DNA from 4 places in the Aliivibrio sp. S10_S31 genome. Region 4 is predicted to be linked to each of the others. Evidence: predicted binding sites of a transcription regulator. Region 4 holds the regulator's gene; each other region holds the start of a gene.

Region 1 (3,218 bases), on a different contig from region 4:
CCTGGCATGGTTGCTTGAGTATAAAAACGACTCTCAACCAATTGCGTATCTTTTGCATATAGTGGCAATACTTGGTTTTGAATAGAATCCATGATGATTGGGTACAAAATGTCTTTCGAAAGGTTAATTTCCCCACCTATCAATATCATTTCTGGGTTAAATAGATTTACCATAATAGCTATGGCTTCACCCAAATTATGTCCAAGTTCAGTTATGACTTGTTTTGCTAATACATCACCTTGGTTTGCGGCAAGACAAATGTTTTCAATCGTAATCGTCTGATCTTTCAAGACGGTTTGATGACCATTATTAATCAAGTTTTTTACTTGATCACGAATCGCCTTTGCACTTGCTACGGTTTCTAAGCAACCTGTATTACCACAATGACAACGAGCACCCAATTTATTGATCTTGATGTGTCCCATTTCACCGATATTACCTGTTCTACCTTGCAGCACTTCCCCATTCATAATGATCCCAGCACCAACACCATGATGAATCGACACTAAAATAGAATTATCGATATTTTTTGAATTACCAAACAGCTTTTCTGCTAATGCCCAACTTCTTGTATCGTTCCCTATGAATACTGGTAAGCCTGTAGATTCGTAGATCTTAGGGCCCAATGGTAAATTTTTCACATTATAGTGAGGCATTTGAATGATCAGACCTTGTGAAGAAATAACTAATCCCGGTAATGACACCGCAATGCTAGTAATTCGTCCTAAAATCTTAGAATGCTTTTGAAAGAACACGTTAATTTCATTTAATAACTTAGCAAGTAACTCATCTTGCTCAATCTCTTTAATTAACTGTCTTTCTTCTATCAGTTGCTCTCCACCAAGACTGTGCAAAGCGATAGTTAAGTAGCCACGACCTAATCTAAGAGATAAGAATTGCCAGCCTTCATTGTCCACTTCAAGGCCAATTGCCGGTCTACCACGACTATTTGCTTCTTGTACTTGAGTTTCTTTGATAAGGTGTGCGTCAAGAAGTTCGCGTGTGATTTTGGTAATACTAGCCGGCGCTAGATTACTCTCTTTAGAAAGATCGATGCGCGAGATAGGGCCAAGTTGGTCAATTAACTTATACACCCGGCCCGCATTTACTTGTTTTAAATGATCAATGTGTCCGGGTTGGGCCACGTACATACGTATCTCCAGTAAAAAATATATCAATTAATTGAATTTTTTTACTTTGCGAACAAATTGTGAAGCTTAAGTATTTACCTACGTGATATCTATCACGAAGATTATGAAATATTTACGAAAAATGCGACTTCACAACGAATTTTAACGCCAAATTTTATAGTTTTTTATTTGAGTAAAATAATTATGTCAGCACCATTATTTAAAATTAACGAGTTATTCGAGACCATTCAAGGCGAAGGAACATTTACCGGTGTTCCATCTATATTTTTACGCTTACAAGGTTGCCCTGTTGGTTGTTCTTGGTGTGATACAAAGCAAACTTGGGATGTTGAATTAAGTGATCAAACGGATTTACAAACCATTTTAGCAAAAACGGAAGATACCCCTAGTTGGACAGAACTGTCGAGCACTCAAATAATTGAAATGTTGGAAAATCAAGGTTATACCGCAAAGCACATGGTGATTACTGGTGGTGAACCATGTATGTATGATCTTACTTCATTAACTCAAGAACTAGAGCTGCACGGTTATCGCTGCCAAATAGAAACCAGTGGTACTTACCCTATTCTTGCTTCAGAGAATACTTGGGTGACAGTGTCACCAAAAATCAACATGAAAGGCAAATTACCAGTTCTGCCAGTCGCCCTATCTCGTGCAAATGAGATTAAACATCCAGTTGGTACAACAAAAGATATTGAACAACTTGATGCATTATTAGAAGGTGTTGAGTTACTCGATAATGTCACTATCGCACTTCAGCCAATTAGCCAAAAACCAAGAGCTACCGAACTTTGTATTGAAACGTGTATCAAAAGAAATTGGCGACTTTCTATTCAAACGCACAAATATTTAGCGATTGCGTGAGAATTTTTTACATTTACCCTGTTTGAGTCATGGTATTGTCACTATTGCCGATATATGTTTAAGCATAGGAAAAATAAAACAACATCCACTTTGGAGATTATATGTCTAACAGACTACGTAGAACAAAAATCGTTACCACTCTTGGCCCTGCAACAGATCGTGATAATAACCTAGAAAAAATCATTGCCGCTGGCGCAAACGTTGTTCGTATGAACTTCTCTCACGGTAGCCCAGAAGATCACATTGAGCGTACACGAAAAGTTCGTGAAATCGCAGCAAAACTTGGTACTCACGTTGCTATTCTAGGTGACTTACAAGGCCCTAAGATCCGTGTTTCTACGTTTAAAGAAGGTAAAATCCAATTAGCTATTGGTGATAAATTCACACTAGATAGCGATTTACCTAAAGGTGAAGGTAACCAAGACTCTGTTGGCCTTGATTACAAAGAACTGCCTCAAGATGTAACTACTGGCGACGTTCTTCTTCTTGATGATGGCCGTGTACAACTGCGTGTAACTGCTGTTGAAGGCAACAAAGTACACACAGAAGTAACGGTTGCTGGTCCCCTATCAAACAATAAAGGCATCAACAAACAAGGTGGTGGTCTTTCTGCTGACGCTCTAACTGAAAAAGACAAAGCTGACATCATTACAGCTGCTGCAATGAAAGTTGATTACCTAGCGGTTTCTTTCCCACGTAACGGCGAAGACATGAACTACGCTCGTCGTCTAGCTCGTGATGCAGGTCTTGAAGCGCAATTAGTTGCTAAAGTTGAACGTGCTGAAACGGTAGCGTCTGAAGAAGCACTGGATGACATCATCCTTGCATCTGATGTTGTTATGGTTGCACGTGGTGACCTAGGTGTTGAAATTGGCGACCCGGAGCTAGTTGGTGTTCAGAAACAACTGATCCGTCGTGCTCGTAGCCTTAACCGTACGGTTATTACTGCAACACAAATGATGGAATCAATGATTTCTAGCCCAATGCCTACTCGTGCTGAAGTAATGGACGTTGCTAACGCCGTTCTTGATGGTACAGATGCGGTAATGCTTTCTGCTGAAACAGCGGCTGGTGACTTCCCTGTTGAGACTGTAACATCAATGGCTGGCGTTTGTATGGGTGCTGAAAAAGTACCAACAGTTAACGTATCTAACCACCGTTTAGACCGTCGCTTCACGACACCAGAAGAAACAATCGCAATGT
Region 2 (3,218 bases), on a different contig from region 4:
TACCTTTGATTAGCTTCCTTAAATTCACTTTCTTTTCTTGTCCTAATGCTTCTTTTGCTAAGGCTTGCTGACGTAAGCTCAACCTTAAACCGAATATATACAGTAGAACAGCAGACAAGGTCATTTGACCTAATCCACCAATCTGCATTAAAAACATTAAAACAATTTTTCCACTGATAGTGAAATGCGACCCCGTATCAACGACCCCTAAGCCTGTCACACTAATAGCAGATGTCGCGGTAAATAAGGCATCCATAAAACTCAAACCTGATACCGAAAAAACAGGTAAAGTTAAAAGCAATGCAGAGGGCAATAAAATAGCCAAGAACGATGAAAGGATTATCTTTGGCTCAGACCACCCTTTCGATTCATGATTATGTTTAAGAGGATATAATCCTCTCTTAGGTAAGTAACTCATAGCGTTCTAATTTTTTTAGCTAATTGAACTTCTGGCCCAACGATAATTAGAATATCGCCAATCTCTAATTCTTTACTCCAATCAGGTACAGTCTCGACTTCAGGACCACGTTTTATCGCAATAACTTTTACATCAGACATTTGACAGAAATCCAATTGCCCTAATGACTTACCCATATTTTGGCCACCAATAACAATCTCAGTCATAGCCAGCCCACTACCGAGTTCATGGAATTCAAACACACGTCTGTCTAGCATTTTACGTGCAACCCGAATCCCCATATCTCGCTCTGGCATAATAATATGGTCTGCCCCAATTTTGGTTAAGATTTTGGCATGAAACTTATCATTGGCCTTAACCCAAACAGTCTTAACACCAGCTTCTTTCAATACTAAGGTGGTTAATATACTGGCATTAATATCTGAACCAATTGCAACCATAACCATGTCATAGTCATCAAGTTTAAGCTCTGCAACTGTCTCTTCACTTGCACAGTTAGCAACAATAGCAGTAGAAACAAAGTCCATTGCCTTCTTAACACGCTCTTCATTTATATCAATGGCTAAAACCTGAGAGCCATACTGGTGCAACTCTTCGCACACCGTAAGTCCAAAGCGACCTAATCCAATTACTGCATATTGTTTATTTTCTGCTTTCATCAATTTACTCACTTTACTATTAATGACACTAAAGGGAATTACCCTTAAAGAGCATCATCCTCCTCGAACGCCATAAGTTCAATCTAATTAAGGATCGGTTATAAGAAAACCATTCCAAGTATTAAAACTAAGATAGCCTAAAAGAATGCGATTGCCCCTTAAGTTTCAACAAAATTAGTTATCAATTATGGAAATAATGTAGAATCAGGTGGAAAATGTGACACCAATCTCATGACACCTTAAAATATAGGCCTAAAATAGCCACATATCGAACAGGAATGTTCAACAATTTTAGTTACACTCAATTTTTATTTGTAAACTGGAGACCTTATTATGGCTACCCCACACATTAATGCTCAAGCTGGTGATTTCGCAGAAACAGTTCTAATGCCTGGCGACCCTCTTCGTGCAAAATTCATTGCTGAAAACTTCCTAGAAGATGTAAAGCAAGTATGTGACGTACGTAATATGTTCGGTTACACAGGTACTTACAAAGGTAAAAAAGTATCTGTAATGGGCCACGGTATGGGTATCCCTTCATGTTGTATCTATGTTCACGAGCTAATCGCTGAATATGGTGTTAAAAACGTAATTCGTGTAGGTAGCTGCGGTGCCGTACATGATGACGTGAAACTGATGGATGTTGTTATCGGTATGGGCGCATCAACTGACTCTAAAGTTAACCGTATCCGCTTTAATAATCATGACTTCGCTGCAATTGCTGATTTTGGTCTACTAGAAACTGCTGTTGGTCAAGCTCGTGAGCTTAATGTTCCCGTTAAAGTTGGTAATGTTTTCTCTGCTGACCTTTTCTACTCGCCAGAAGCTGATCTGTTCGACAAAATGGAAAAATTAGGCATCCTTGGTGTTGATATGGAAGCGGCAGGCATTTATGGTGTGGCAGCTGACCTAGGAGCAAAAGCACTGACTATCCTTACTGTTTCTGATCACATCAAACGTGGTGAGAAATTAAGCTCTGAAGACCGTCAAAAATCATTTAATGACATGATGACAGTTGCATTAGAAACTGCAATTAAACTGTAATCAGATGTTTGCGCCAGTCATCAATACTGGCGCCATAAAATCTATAAGGGGAGTCTAGTGCCGACTGAAAAACTGCCGTTGGCTGCTAAAGGGTTACAACTCAATTTTTGTAAAACATTGGCGTGTGACAATTTTGGTGATAGCGATGAACAACATTATTTAGTTCAACGTACGAACCCTAAGCGACCTGCATTAGTTTGCCGGAAATGTGGTGCTTTTCCTCCCTTAATCAATAACCAAGAGGTATTGAACGAACTTGCACGTCAACAACAAGTTCAATCACACTCCTTGCCCTCTTGCAATAATTCAGAATGCGAACATTTTGGTTTCGATGTATTAACCCATCGTGAGCTATATCATGCATTTGGTTACAGTGGTGATAGACAACGTTATCGCTGCAAATCTTGTGCGTCTACCTTTGTAGATAAATGGTCTGGTGAAAATCAAAAGAGTCTTATTCAACAAAAGCTTTTAGGTTTTTTATTTACGGGTTATTCCGTTCGTGAAATTTGCCGACGTTTACATATAAATCCTAAAACCTTTTACGATCATATCAATCAAATTGCCAGTCGTTGCCGCCGTCATATGTCACTATTTGACTCAAGGCTTCAGCATGATAGAACAAGTATTCAACTTGCCTCTAATTCCACCCCATTGCAACCGCTGAGCAATAATGGCGTGTTTTGGTATGCCAGCGCAGAAGTAAACTCTGGATATGTCATTGCACAACATATCAATTACTCGGAAACCGATGAACCCGGTACTTTGTTGGATCACGACCCTTTCCAAGAAAACGCACAATATTTATCAAATACATTTGTTAATGAAGCCAATTCACAACCAGCCATTGGCTCAAAATCCATTTTCAAACGTGTTGATCATAAATATCAAGAAATTTTAGCGCGTGCGAACGTTGAAGATCCGCTGGGTAATTACGTCTCTCTCAATTACCCTTCTAAAGGAGCGATAATTCGTCCTCCTTATACTTCGCATGCGCATTTTTTAGAAATTCAAAAAGCATTCTCGCATTGTGATTCTATTGAAATCTATATGCCTCAAGAACCGATGCTTCGTTCTGCTGCAATGTCTATATTTTT
Region 3 (3,218 bases), on a different contig from region 4:
ATAATTTAAGAAATAAAGTAACCTCTGACCTAACTCACGAACATCATTAGCCCGTTCACTGAGATAGGAATCACTCATTTTTTCAAAACGCCCTGCATATGACTCAATAACTTGACGTAATGCCCATTCGGCAGAATCACCTTGGTTGATCTGTTTTTTCAGATCCCCCTTCAACATAGGATCGTTTAATAAGTGAGTAAAAAGATCAAAAATAGCCAACGTTTCGGTATTTAATTCTTGCTCAAAACGTTTTTTAGCTCGGCGGAAATCTTTTAAAGCCAACTCAACCGCAGTACCTAAACGATCTTGTTCTTGCTCTGTATCAAGACATGAACTTGGCAGAATCGATTCTATTCTTGGTTGCGCATCATCAAACCATAATGGAGCAATAGCCACACCATTTGATGCAGAAATACCTTTAAATTGCTTTTGTTCAATCGATTGGGGTTGTAATTGAATCGACCAACTTTCATGAGCTTTAGCATGAGCAAGTACAACTGCAAGTTGGGCTGATAATGTGACTAAAAAGGACTCTTCAACTTCAGTAAACTGACGCTTTTCCTTTTGCTGTACAACAAGTACACCAAGGTTTTGACGTCGGTAAATAATCGGGGTTGCCAGAAAGGAATTAAACTTATATTCGGCAATACTAGGAATGTATTTATATGAAGGGTGTACAGAAGCATTAGCTAAGTTTAGCGGCTCACAACTGCGTGCAACCAATCCAACTAAACCTTCATCAATACCTAATGAAACGGTCTTGGGTTTCGCTTTTAATCCTTCTGTCGCCATTAATTCTAAGCGCAGGTTATCATTACTCATCAAATAGACTGAGCAACACTCTGTATGCATAGAGTTACGAGTATTTTTCACGAGCAACGCTAAAGCATCATCAAGAGACTCCGCTTTAGCTACGTGATCAACTATATCCCTGAGTTGAGTAAGCATGCTTGCCAATCCTTAAGGTTATATAAGGTATCGACCGCTTAACCTTTTTTACCTTTCCTTTTAAATTTTCGTTCCTTAAACGGCATAGCGATCACCGCGAACTCTTTTAGTGCTCGACGGTAAACATCACGCTTAAATGAAACCACTTGTCTTACAGGGTACCAGTAGCTTACCCATCGCCAACCATCAAATTCAGGCGAGCGATCTCTTTGCATATTAACCTTGGATTCATCACATTCTAAGCGTAACAAAAACCATTTTTGTTTTTGTCCGATACAGACAGGTTTAGAGTCCCATCTAACTAGACGTTTCGGTAATTTATATCGTAGCCAATGACGGCTGCTTGCTAAAATACGAACATCATTTTTTGTCAGACCTACTTCTTCGTATAATTCACGGTACATGGCTTGTTCTGGAGTCTCTCCATCATCAATACCACCTTGCGGAAATTGCCACGAATGCTGTCCGTATCGCTTCGCCCAGAATACTTGACCATGGCTATTACATATCACTATCCCGACGTTCGGGCGGAAACCATCGCCATCTATCACTGGATGACCTCATCATAAACTTATATTGACTCTGATTTTTTCACAGATCGGCTCTTTGAGCAAACAGGATCACGCTTTCTTGTCACGTTTTACCAAAATAACCTGATTTTCTGAATAACTTTTAATCACTGCTTAACTTATCAACACAACAATGAGATATAAGCCACATTTATTCACCTTTTCTGTGTATAACTTTGTGCAGAAGCTAAAAATAAATCACAAACGATAAAAGTTAGCTCTTTCAATACAAAATAAAAACAGAGACAGTAAATACATAAAAAACAATAAAACCAACAAGTTAAATTAAGGATCTTTACTTTGATCTTTTCTCTGAAAAAGTGGTTGGATAATATAAACACAGATCGGTTAAAGATCCATCAACAAGCTAATTACCCACAATCAAGGCTATCTGATTAAGTATAAGAGCTAAAAGTCAATGAGTTATTCAAAATTAAAGCACTGTATATGGATCCAGAAAAATAAGAGATGAATAAAATATATACACTATTGTGGATAACTTACGAAGATCCAAATTAGGTCAAAAAATAATGTTGATAATATGATAATCTATTCGTTCAATCATGTTGAAGAGTCTTTATGAGCTTACCACCACCAAATACTATTGATGAATTATTACAGCGAGCAGAAAGCATTGCAGGCTATACGCTATCTGAGTTGGCAGAGCAAGCAAATATACCAGTACCTGAAAACTTAAAGCGAGATAAAGGCTGGGTTGGTCAATTATTAGAATGGCATTTAGGCGCTTCAGCAGGTAGTAAACCTCTACCTGATTTCATTGATCTTGGAGTCGAATTAAAAACCATTCCAATCAGCTATACTGGCAAACCATTAGAAACCACCTTTGTTTGTGTTGCCCCATTAACAGGCGTTCATAGCTTACAATGGGAAGAATCGCATGTTCGTCATAAGCTTGCTCATGTTTTATGGATCCCTGTAGAAGGAGAAAGAGAGATCCCTGTAGGGGATCGTCATGTTGGATATCCAGTTTTATGGCAACCTTCTTTAGAAGAAGAACAACAATTAAAACAAGATTGGGAAGAGTTAATGGATTTAATTGTGCTCGGTAAGGTTGAGTCAATTACAGCAAAACATGGCGAAGTTCTTCAATTAAGACCTAAAGCAGCAAACAGCCAAGCATTAACTGAGGCTTATGGTGAAAATGGGCAACCGATAAAAATGCTACCTCGCGGTTTTTATTTAAAAACTCAATTTACTCATTCTATATTAACTTCATTCTTCAGCTAAAAAAATAGGCCTACCTAATTCAAGGTAAGCCTATTTTTTCAATCAAAAGCTCGGTTAGCTATAGCTTCTCGGCTCTGAAATTAAATTATGTTTATTCAATAAACGATACATAGTTGCTCGTGAAACACCCAGCTCTTTTGCCGCTGAAGATACTTGACCATCATGAGATTCTAATACCATCAATAATGCATCTCGCTCAGAGTTTTCACGGATAACACGTAAACTACGTTTAGTTTCACTGCGTTGTGGTAAATCTAAATGTTCAAGATCAATTGTCATGCTATCGGCAAGTAATACAGCACGTTTCACTTGGTTTACCAATTCACGAACATTACCTGGCCATTGATAATGTAGCATGGTTTGTAATGCTTCTTCAGAGAACGTTCTTGCTTGTGTATTGTATTCTTTTGCATAACGCTGTAAGAAATGCTCTGCTAAAACCGAGATATCTGA
Region 4 (3,218 bases):
GAAGGTGTTCAACGTGATTTACTTCCATTAGTAGAAGGCAGCACGGTTAGTACTAAACACGGCATGGTGAAAACCGATCATATGTTATTCATCACTTCAGGTGCATTCCAAATGGCAAAACCATCTGACTTGATCCCTGAATTACAAGGTCGTTTACCAATCCGTGTTGAACTTGAAGCGCTAACAGCAAATGATTTCAAACGCATTTTAACTGAACCTAATGCATCATTAACTGAGCAATACATTGCTCTATTAGCGACCGAAAATGTAAAAGTTGAATTTACTGAAGATGGCATCAGTCGTATTGCTGAATCCGCATTCCAAGTAAATGAAACCACTGAAAACATCGGTGCTCGCCGTCTACACACAGTGATGGAACGACTAATGGAAGAGATCTCTTATGATGCTTCTGAAAAAAATGGCGAAAGCTTAATTGTTGATGCTGAGTATGTAAGTTCACGCCTAGGTGAGCTTGTTGCTGATGAAGACCTAAGCCGCTTCATTCTGTAATCTCTCATAGCTTAAAAATAAAGCCTCGCAAGGGTTAACTTGCGAGGCTTTTTAATATTAACTCACCCTGTAGTTCTAAAGTTTAAGCAGAGATAATTTCCCATGAGTGCGTCATTTTTACGCCCTCACCAAGCATTAAACATACAGAGCAATATTTCTGTAATGAATCCGCAGTGACTCTCTCGACAACCGTTGAATCTAGGTTGTTACCTGTTACTTCAAAGTGAATATTAATGTAAGTAAACAACTTTGGTGCAGTTTCACGACGCTCACTAGATAGCTTAGCAACGCAAGCTGTGACTTCTTGATTTGCCGATTTAAGTCCATCAACAACATCAACAGAACTGCATCCTCCAGCAGCCATTAAGACCATTTCCATCGGACTTGGTGCTTTTTCTCCCCCATTACCATCCATAACAATAGAGTGACCTGATTGAGATTGACCTAGAAAAGACAATCCCTCAATCCATTTAACTTCAGCGTTCATAAAAGCCTCTTTACTACTTAAAAGGAAAACTCGTGATCCATTTCACGAAACTGTGCCCTTGGTCGCACAATTCATACGATCAAAGTCAAGAAATCAATTGCGAAACAAGGTATGATTTTGTTAATTATCTCAACGAACATGCAGCCTTGTTCCGATAACCATATTGTATAGGCCAAACTGATATTTGGCTCAGTTATTTTAAAATGGACATCGCCTACTTGGCAAACGCAGAGGAAGTATAAAGTATGGTTCTAGGTAAACCTCAAACAGATCCAACATTAGAGTGGTTCTTGTCTCACTGTCACATTCATAAGTACCCTTCAAAGAGCACGCTAATTCACGCGGGTGAAAAAGCGGAAACTCTTTACTACATTGTAAAAGGTTCTGTTGCTGTACTTATCAAAGATGAAGAAGGTAAAGAAATGATCCTTTCTTACCTAAACCAAGGTGACTTCATTGGTGAGCTTGGCTTATTTGAAGAAGGTCAAGAGCGTTCAGCGTGGGTTCGTGCGAAAAGCCCTTGTGAAGTAGCAGAAATTTCATTCAAGAAATTCCGCCAACTTATCCAAGTTAACCCAGATATCCTAATGCGTCTTTCTGCGCAAATGGCAACTCGTCTACAAATCACTAGCCAAAAAGTAGGTGACTTAGCATTCCTAGACGTAACAGGCCGTATCGCTCAAACGCTACTGAACCTTGCTAAACAACCTGATGCAATGACTCACCCAGACGGCATGCAAATTAAGATCACTCGTCAAGAGATCGGTCAAATTGTTGGTTGTTCACGTGAAACTGTTGGCCGTATCTTGAAGATGCTTGAAGAGCAAAACCTGATTTCAGCGCACGGCAAAACAATTGTAGTTTACGGTACTCGTTAATTTAACGTCGTTACCATAAGCAAATAAAAACGCAGCTCAATAGCTGCGTTTTTTTATGTCTAGAGATGACAGCTTTACCCGTCAGTACTTTCAAAGATTTTATCCGCAGAAGCCGCAACAAACCCTTTGTATAACTCACCATTTGGTAACTCATAGCGTTTAGCAAATTCGTAAAATCCACCAGGGATCTCAAACTCACCATCACTAAATTTAACCATCACTTTATCCGCCATTGTAGATGATTGCTCTAAACAAACCTCTGGAGAGCCTTTTACTTCTCCACCAACCTCATTAATACTAAATCCAGCATTACGTAAGTGCTGATTAACATCAACCACTTCATCAAAACCATCAAGTTGATTAACATACACGGTAAAATGATTCGCTCCATAACCATGAGCAGCTAACCAAGAAGCATACTCACTCTCTTTTGCTAACACCTTATATTCATCAAAACTTAAAGACCACGGTCTTCCTGAAGACAGAAAGTCACGAGTTGCAAAATAATGAGCAGGAACTTGTTCTACTAATGATTTAATTATGGTTTGAGCATCATCAGATAATTTTTCAACCAATAGCTCACTGATAAACACAAGTGGTGCATTAGGATCTGGGTGCTCAAAATGTTGCGCTTTCAATTTTTTAGCAATAAATTCATATTCATCACACGGTTTATACCCAATAGCTAAAAAGGGCGCGGCTAATGTGGATAAACCAACCTTAGGCAAATTAAACGTCCGCAAGGCAATATGATCATTTACAATATCACCACCACTGGATAGCAATTGATGCACTTGGTCTGCCGATGGCGACAAACGTGTAATATAGTCTTGCCATAATGATGAAAAAAGTGTGTTTACATTATTCATTTTCAGCACTCCTACAAAGTTAAACCTGGAGATAATTGCTCAGGAATCTCACATGCATCACCTTCCATTGATGCCATCGGATAAGCACAATAATCTGCCGCATAATAAGCACTTGGTTTTAAGTTGCCTGATGCACCCGGCCCACCAAATGGCGCATCACCACTTGCTCCTGTTAATTGACGATTTCGATTCACAATTCCAGCTCGAATATGCTCAACGAAATAATCCCATTCACTGTCATCGGTTGAAACTAATCCCGCAGATAATCCATAGCGAGTGTCATTAGCAAGCTCCACAGCTTGCGCTAATGTGGTGTAACGTATGACTTGCAATAGTGGGCCAAAGTATTCTTCATCAGGTAATTCCGCGACATTTGTTGCATCTATTATCCCTGGAGATACAAACGCATGCCCCAAACTTCTCGCTTCCAGTAACGATTCACCGCCTAATGCTTGTAACTTTTTCTGAGCATTT

Evidence for each region. The regulator CRP, encoded in region 4, controls carbon source genes, mostly activating them, when cyclic AMP is high. The targets are predictions, from matches to a motif close to TGTGANNNNNNTCACA.
Region 1: a site for CRP is predicted at 1,233-1,248, ahead of HC728_RS15430 (ROK family protein). Genes of this name have one in related genera too.
Region 2: a site for CRP is predicted at 1,294-1,309, ahead of deoD (purine-nucleoside phosphorylase). Genes of this name have one in related genera too.
Region 3: a site for CRP is predicted at 1,652-1,667, ahead of rppH (RNA pyrophosphohydrolase). Genes of this name have one in related genera too.

Annotation. Positions count from the first base shown of each region.
Region 1 is NZ_JAAUWR010000019.1:413-3,630, forward strand. Features, by position in the region: gene HC728_RS15430 (ROK family protein) at 1-1,151, opposite strand, end outside; gene queE (7-carboxy-7-deazaguanine synthase QueE) at 1,335-2,015, shown strand; gene pyk (pyruvate kinase) at 2,117-3,218, shown strand, end outside.
Region 2 is NZ_JAAUWR010000012.1:134,548-137,765, reverse strand. Features, by position in the region: gene HC728_RS12145 (TrkH family potassium uptake protein) at 1-418, opposite strand, end outside; gene HC728_RS12140 (TrkA family potassium uptake protein) at 415-1,077, opposite strand; gene deoD (purine-nucleoside phosphorylase) at 1,411-2,121, shown strand; gene HC728_RS12130 (lactate dehydrogenase) at 2,179-3,218, shown strand, end outside.
Region 3 is NZ_JAAUWR010000006.1:70,447-73,664, forward strand. Features, by position in the region: gene ptsP (phosphoenolpyruvate--protein phosphotransferase) at 1-948, opposite strand, end outside; gene rppH (RNA pyrophosphohydrolase) at 987-1,499, opposite strand; gene mutH (DNA mismatch repair endonuclease MutH) at 2,097-2,765, shown strand; gene HC728_RS06960 (sigma-54 dependent transcriptional regulator) at 2,820-3,218, opposite strand, start outside.
Region 4 is NZ_JAAUWR010000003.1:163,596-166,813, reverse strand. Features, by position in the region: gene hslU (HslU--HslV peptidase ATPase subunit) at 1-510, shown strand, start outside; gene HC728_RS03735 (OsmC family protein) at 593-997, opposite strand; gene crp (cAMP-activated global transcriptional regulator CRP) at 1,243-1,875, shown strand; gene HC728_RS03725 (DUF1338 domain-containing protein) at 1,950-2,744, opposite strand; gene astD (succinylglutamate-semialdehyde dehydrogenase) at 2,756-3,218, opposite strand, start outside.